Linked DNA regions of Blastochloris viridis. Each later gene encodes a partner of the first gene's protein in a complex. Links are inferred from orthologs where the notes say so. Each region holds a gene or a part of one and is shown in the gene's direction. Other genes may lie near its edges. The genes, in order: BVIR_RS08935 and exbB.

Region 1 (3,242 bases):
GCCGCAGCGTGATCCTGGCGCTGACCGCAGCCTCGATCTGGTGCTGGGTGGCGATGGTCGAGGTCTGGCTCGGCCATCGCAGCCTCAAGAGCGCGCTCAAAGCGGCCGCGCGCGGCGAGGTGCCCGCGCTCCTCACCGGCGTCGAGCGTGCCGGCGTCGAGGCCGCGCGCCTTCACATCGCCGCCGAGAGCGTCGCCGAGCGGCGCACCCGCATCGGCGAGGCGATGGGGCGCGAGGCGGACATCGTGATGATGCGGCTCGAACGCGGCCTGCCCGCTCTGGCGATGATCGCCTCCGCCGCGCCGTTCATCGGCCTGTTCGGCACGGTGTGGGGCATCATGTCGAGCTTCATGGGCATCGCCGCGGCGCAGGACACCAGCCTCGCCGTGGTGGCGCCGGGCATTGCCGAGGCGTTGGCGGCGACCGCCATTGGTCTCGCCGCGGCCATCCCCGCCTCGCTCGGCTACAACCGCCTCGCCGCCGTGCTCGGCCACGCCGGGCAGCGGCTCCGCCATCACGTCGAACACCGCGCCGTGCAGTTCGGCATCAATGCCGTTCCTCCCATTGACGGAGAGACGCGATGAGCCTCGGTGGATTCGGAGGGTCGCGGCCCGGCGGGCACCGGCCGTCGGCCGAGATCAACGTGACGCCGCTGGTCGACGTCATGCTGGTGCTGCTGGTGGTGTTCATGATCACCGCGCCGCTGCTGGCGGCGGGCCTGAAGCTCGATCTGCCGCGCGCCTCCACGGCAAAGCCGCTTGATCCGAAGGATCCGGTGGTGGTGTCGGTCGATCGCGACGGCCGCATCGCCGTCGACCAGGGCGCGGTCGCGCGCGAGGAACTGGCGGCAGCGGTGCTGGCGAAAATTGCCGACGGCGAGCGCACCGTGCGGGTGCGCGGCGACCGCGAACTCGCCTATGGCGAGGTCGTCGGCATCGTCGATGTTCTGGTGGCTGCCGGCATCCGCCGTATCGCGCTGGTCACCGACCCGAAGGCCGCACAACGCCCCGGCCAGGACGCGCGGAGCGGCGGCGTGGTCGAGGCGCCCGCCCCGGCGGCGAGCGCCGCCGCGCCGTGATCGCCGCATCATGAGCGTCGCCGCCAGCGCTGCCGCAGCCTATCCCCCGCTGAGCCGCGGACGGCGGGCGGGCCTCATCGCCCTGGTCACGGCTGTGCACGCATCGGCCTTGATCGTCCTGCCCAGTCCTGAGCCCGCGCAGGCCCCGCCCGGGGAAGTCGAGATCACGTTCGTCGTCGAATCGCCCGCCACCGAGCCCGCCGATGCCGTCCCCGATCCGCTGCCGCCGGAGCCCCAACCGGAACCCGAGCCGGAGCCCATCCCCGAGCCACCGCCGGACCAGATCGTCACGCCCGAGCCGGAGCCGACCATCGCCCCCGAGCCGCGCCCGGCTCCCTCGCACCCGAAACCGGAGGCCGAACCGGTGCCGCGCCGCACTGAGCCCAAGCGCCCCAGCGCGCGGCCGGTTGCGCAGCCGGGCGAACCCTCCCCCACCGCGCGGCCCGGCCGCGACCCCGGCTACGCCACGCGGGTGCGGGCCATTCTCCAGGCGCGAGTCGACAGCCTCGGCCTGGAGGTGTCCGGCGTCGTCGCTGTGGCGTTCACCGTCGGGCCGGGCGGAAAACTCGTCTCGCACCGGCTGGTGCGCGCGTCCGGCAACTTCGCCATCGACCGCGCCATTCGCGCCGTGCTCGCCAGCATCTCGTTTCCCCCGCCGCCCGGCGGAAGCTTCGCCGGCAACGTCTCCATCCGCATACGTTAGGAGCCTCTGTCCATGCAGCCACGCACCCTCATCGGCATCGTCGTTCCCCTCGCCCTGCTCACCTCCTATGTTCTGTTCGCCGATAGCGGCGACTGGGGCACGCGGGCGTTCGTCGCCGGCAGCCTGACGATGTGGGTCTTGCGCAATCTCTACGTCCACACCCGCAACGGCCCGCTCGTCGAGACCCGCATGGACGTCACCGAAAGGCTCGTGCTCGTTGCCGCCGCCCTCGGCGTCATGGTGCTGCCGTTCGCGACGATCTTCTGGCCGTGGCCGGCCGAATGGGTGGTGCCCGCCAGCCCTGCCGCGATCATCGCCGGCGCCATCATTTACCTGATCGCCGATCTCCTGTTCTGGCGCTCGCACGCCGATCTCGGCCGGCAATGGTCGCCGACCCTCGAAATCAAGCAGGACCACGCGCTGATCACGCGCGGCGTCTATCGCTGGATCCGCCACCCGATGTACGCCGCGATGTGGCTGATGGCGATCGCGCAGGCGCTGCTGCTGCCGCACTGGGCCGGCGCGCTGTCCGGCCTCGTCGGCTTCGGCGCGGTCTATGTCACGCGCATCAACCGCGAAGAGGCGATGATGCGCGATCTGTTCGGCCCGGCCTGGGACGACTACGCCCGCCGCACCGGTCGGCTCCTGCCGCGCTGGCGCGGCTCGATGTGACGGGCGGGAAAAGGCACGCCAGCGCCGGGGACGATCGATCGCCCCGGCGCCGGCCGCAGTCAGTGGAGGTGCGCGTGGTTGTGCCCGTGCCGATGTCCATGCCCATCGTCATGCACATGGCCGTGGCTGGAAAGCGCGCCGAGGTCCTGTCCGGTGCGGTATTCCCGCCACGCCTGGCGCAGGATCTGTAGCGAGGAACTGAGGAACAGGCCGGCCATCGCCGCCGCGACCACCAGGTCCGGCCACGCCGTGGTGGTGCCCCACACGCTCGCCGCCGCCACCATTACCGCGACATTGCCGATGGCGTCGTTGCGCGAGCACAGCCACACCGAACGCACGTTGGCGTCGCCGTCCTTGTAGCGCATCAAGAGCAGCACGCTGGCGAGATTGGCGATCAGCGCCATGAGGCCGACCACCCCCATCACCTCCGCCCGCGGCACCCCCAGCACGACAAGCTGATAGGCGGTCGAGCCCAGCACCCACAGCCCCATCAGCGACAGGCTGGCACCCTTGACGAGCGCCGCCGTCGCCCGGACCTTCAGCGACATGCCGATTACGGCGAGGCTCATGCCGTAGGTCAGGGTGTCACCCAGAAAGTCCAGCGCGTCGGCCTGCAGCGCCTGGGAGCCGGCGGCCTGACCCGCCGCCATCTCAACGACGAACATGACGCCGTTGATCGCGATCACCGTCCACAACGCGCGCTTGTAGCGCGGGTCCACCCCGTCGAACACCGGGTTGCCGTGGCAGCCGCAGGCCGCGGTCGCGCCCTTCGCCGCCACTTCGGCCTGC
Region 2 (3,199 bases), 790 kb from region 1 along the record:
CGAGATCCAGCGCATGGTGGCGCTGTCGGAGAGCGATGAGCCGCTGGGGCCGAACCTGTTGTCGGCGCGCATTTTGTCGCCGCACCGGCCGCAGGCGGTCGGGGCCACGCTGAAGGACCGGGTCGAGGCGCTGGAGAAGGCCGAGATCGAAACCACGCTCCGGCTGTGCAATGGCAACATCAGCCACGCCGCCGAGCGGCTCGGCCTGTCGCGGGTCGGCCTCCGCGCCAAGATGCAGCGCTATCGTCTTCGCCGGGACGAGGCGGACGACGAGGACGGCCCCGAGCCCTTGAGTTGAGGTGGCTGTTGCCGATCACGACGGGATCATCCGGAAACCGTATGATTGCAAACAACGGCCGGCTGCCGCGGCCGTTGTTTCGAGTCGGCGGGCAAATCGGCTTGCAGCAATATTGCATTGTTCTAAACTTTGCCGGACAGCACCGGAACAGTGCCGATGGCACGCGTGATATAAAGCGATTGCCGGAGAGTCTATAACGATAATAGTTCCATTGTGCAGAAGGCGGATTGACCGCGTCTGCCGATCCGTCAACACTAAGCGGGCAGTCGGGAGCCGTTGGCGGCTCATGCGGGGCGCGGCGCGGTGCGGCCGTTCCATTGCAGCCGATCTGCAGGACGCATGAGCGGGGTTTCCGGCGCAATGCGGCCTCCCGGTCCGAAACCGGACGACGGTTGATGCAGCGATTATTGATGATGTCTTCGATCTGGTTTGACGGTTTGGTTTCGGTCGCGCGCCGGCTCGGTTCGGCGGTGGCGCTGGCCATCGTTCTCGGCGCCTTGCCGGCGGCGGCCCAGGGTGGCCCTGCTGCGTCTCCGGCCGCGCCGGCACACCATCCCGCGCCCGCCGAGGCCTCCGGCGCCACGCCGCACCAAGCGATGCCGCACCCCGCCGCGCCTGCCACCGCCGCGCCCGCAGGTGGCGCCCCTCCGGCGGCCGCGCTGTCTCCGGCCGGCAGCGGCGGTCAATCCGCTGCGGAGCAACCCGGTTCCGCGCCGGCCCCCGCGTCGCAGGCTTCTGCGGCTCCGGCGATGCCCGAGCTGGCGCTGCCGCGCGATCTGTCGCCGTTCGGCATGTTCCTCGCCGCTGACATCGTGGTGCAGCTCGTGATGGTCGGGCTGGCGCTGGCTTCGGTGCTGAGCTGGACGGTGTGGCTCGCCAAGACCATCGAGCTTGCAGGCGCCCGCCGCCGTGCCCGCGGCGGCCTCAAGGTGGTGGAGGAGGCGACCTCGCTCGGCGAGGCGCTGGACCGTCTGGCGCCGGACGCCGAGGTGGCGCGGGACTTTGCCATCGCCGCCACCGCCGAGATCGGCGCCTCCGCCGGCCTGCCGGCCGACGGCATCAAGGAGCGGATCGGCTCGCGGCTTGAGCGCATCGAGGCGGCGGCTGGCCGCCGCATTTCCCGCGGCATCGGCAGCCTCGCCACCATCGGCGCCACCGCGCCGTTCGTCGGCCTGTTCGGCACGGTGTGGGGCATCATGAACAGCTTCATCGGCATCTCGAAGGCCCAGACCACCAATCTGGCGGTGGTGGCGCCGGGCATCGCCGAGGCGCTGCTGGCGACGGCGCTCGGCTTGATCGCGGCGATTCCGGCGGTGATGATCTACAATGTGTTTGCCCGCCAGATCGCCGGCTATCGCGGTGTGGTCGGCGATGCCGCAGCTGCGGTGCTGCGCCTGGCCGGCCGCGACATCGACCGGCGCAGCGGCGGGCAGCTGCGCAAGGTCCATCCGGCGGCGGAGTGACACCATGGCGATGCGGTTCGGTCCCTCCGACGGCGACGTCGATGAGATGCACGAGATCAACGTCACGCCGTTCATCGACGTGATGCTCGTGCTGCTGATCATCTTCATGATTGCGGCGCCGCTCGCCACCGTCGACGTCGCGGTCAACCTGCCGAACTCGACCGCCGAGCACCAGCCGCGGCCGGACAAGCCGATTTTCCTGACGGTAAAGGCCGATCTGTCGCTGGCGGTCGGCGACGAGGCGGTGGGCCACGGCCAGCTCGCCGGCGCGCTCGACCGCCTGAGCGGCGGCGACCGCGAGCAGCGGGTGTTCCTGCGCGCCGACAAGTCGGTCGCCTATGGCGAGTTGATGACGGTGATGAACGCGCTGCGCGCCGCCGGTTATCTCAAGGTGGCGCTGGTCGGGCTCGATGGTGGGGGCGCACGATGAGCGTGCTGTCGTCATCGCGCCGCGACGCCGCGCGCTGGACCACCGCGTTCGCGATCGCCACGCTGGCCCATGGCGGGCTGGCGGTGGCGGTGCTGGCGAACTGGCAGCCGCCGGAGACCGCCGGCGCGCCGGTGTTGGTCGAGCTGGAGATGCTGGCGGCGTCGCCGGACGTCGCCAGTGCCGAAAGCGTGCCGGGCCCCGAACAGACCAAGACCGACGACGTGCAGCCCCAGCCCGAGGAGGCCGTGACGCCGCCGCCGGAGCCGGAGGTCGAGCAGGCGGCGCTGGAGATGCCCGATCCGGTCGAAGCGCCGGTGACGGTGCCCGATCCGGTGCCGGTGCCCGAGGCGGTGCCGCCCAAGCCGGTGCCGAAGCGCGAGGTGAAGAAGCCCAGGAAGCCCGATCCCAAGCGCGAGGTGAAGAAGCCCGAGCCCGACAAGCCGGAGACCCCGCCGCGCGCGGTGGCCGCGACCACGGCGCGCAGTTCGGCGGACACGGTGGCCTCGATTCCCTCGCCCGGACGGTTCGGCCAGGGCAGCAGCAACGCCATGCCGAACTGGAACAGCCGCATCGTCGCCCACCTGCAGCGCCACAAGCGCTATCCCGCCGAGGCGCAGGCGCGTGGTGAAACCGGCGTTGCCCGTCTCCACTTCACCATCGACCGCAGCGGCAACGTGCTGTCGAGCCGGCTGGCGGCGAGTTCCGGTGTGAGCTCGCTCGACCGCGAGACCGCGGCGCTGATCCAGCGGGCGCAGCCGCTGCCGCAGGCGCCGCCCGAATTGTCGGGCGCCCGCTTCAGCTTCTCGGTGCCGATCCGCTACAGTTTCCGCTGAGGGCGCCGACCCGCGCTGGCAAGCCGGGCGCAGCGCTGCCGGCTCTCGCCGGAAATCCTGTTCGATCAGGTATTTCCGGCGAGGTTGGATTCGGGATCGCGAAGGGGCCACCGGACACCCAATCGGACCAATGGCGGCGGCAGCCGGCCGTTGGCCCGATCGTCGATGTGATTTC

Evidence for each region.
Region 2: the proteins of BVIR_RS08935 (region 1) and exbB are in contact, whole or in part, in a cryo-EM structure (PDB 9DDO), measured with the Escherichia coli proteins. The link is inferred for Blastochloris viridis from one-to-one orthologs.

What each region holds. Positions count from the first base shown.
Region 1 is NZ_CP012946.1:2,011,950-2,015,191, forward strand. What follows is about bases 3-2,934. They hold BVIR_RS08935 (TonB family protein), read left to right. Parts: upstream 3-1,088; coding sequence 1,089-1,781; downstream 1,782-2,934. Other genes in these bases: BVIR_RS08925 (MotA/TolQ/ExbB proton channel family protein), read left to right, coding at 3-584; BVIR_RS08930 (ExbD/TolR family protein), read left to right, coding at 581-1,078; BVIR_RS08940 (protein-S-isoprenylcysteine O-methyltransferase), read left to right, coding at 1,794-2,453; BVIR_RS08945 (cation efflux transmembrane domain-containing protein), read right to left, coding at 2,513-2,934. Also shown: more of BVIR_RS08925, read left to right, coding at 1-2; more of BVIR_RS08945, read right to left, coding at 2,935-3,242. UniProt on the Escherichia coli protein: Interacts with outer membrane receptor proteins that carry out high-affinity binding and energy dependent uptake into the periplasmic space of specific substrates such as cobalamin, and various iron compounds (such as iron dicitrate, enterochelin, aerobactin, etc.).
Region 2 is NZ_CP012946.1:2,801,679-2,804,877, reverse strand. Bases 16-2,904 are described here. They hold exbB (tonB-system energizer ExbB), read left to right. Parts: upstream 16-1,047; coding sequence 1,048-1,761; downstream 1,762-2,904. Other genes in these bases: BVIR_RS12270 (energy transducer TonB), read left to right, coding at 2,188-2,904; exbD (TonB system transport protein ExbD), read left to right, coding at 1,766-2,191; BVIR_RS12285 (sigma-54-dependent transcriptional regulator), read left to right, coding at 16-298. In the rest of the region: more of BVIR_RS12285, read left to right, coding at 1-15; more of BVIR_RS12270, read left to right, coding at 2,905-3,024. UniProt on the Escherichia coli protein: Involved in the TonB-dependent energy-dependent transport of various receptor-bound substrates. Protects ExbD from proteolytic degradation and functionally stabilizes TonB.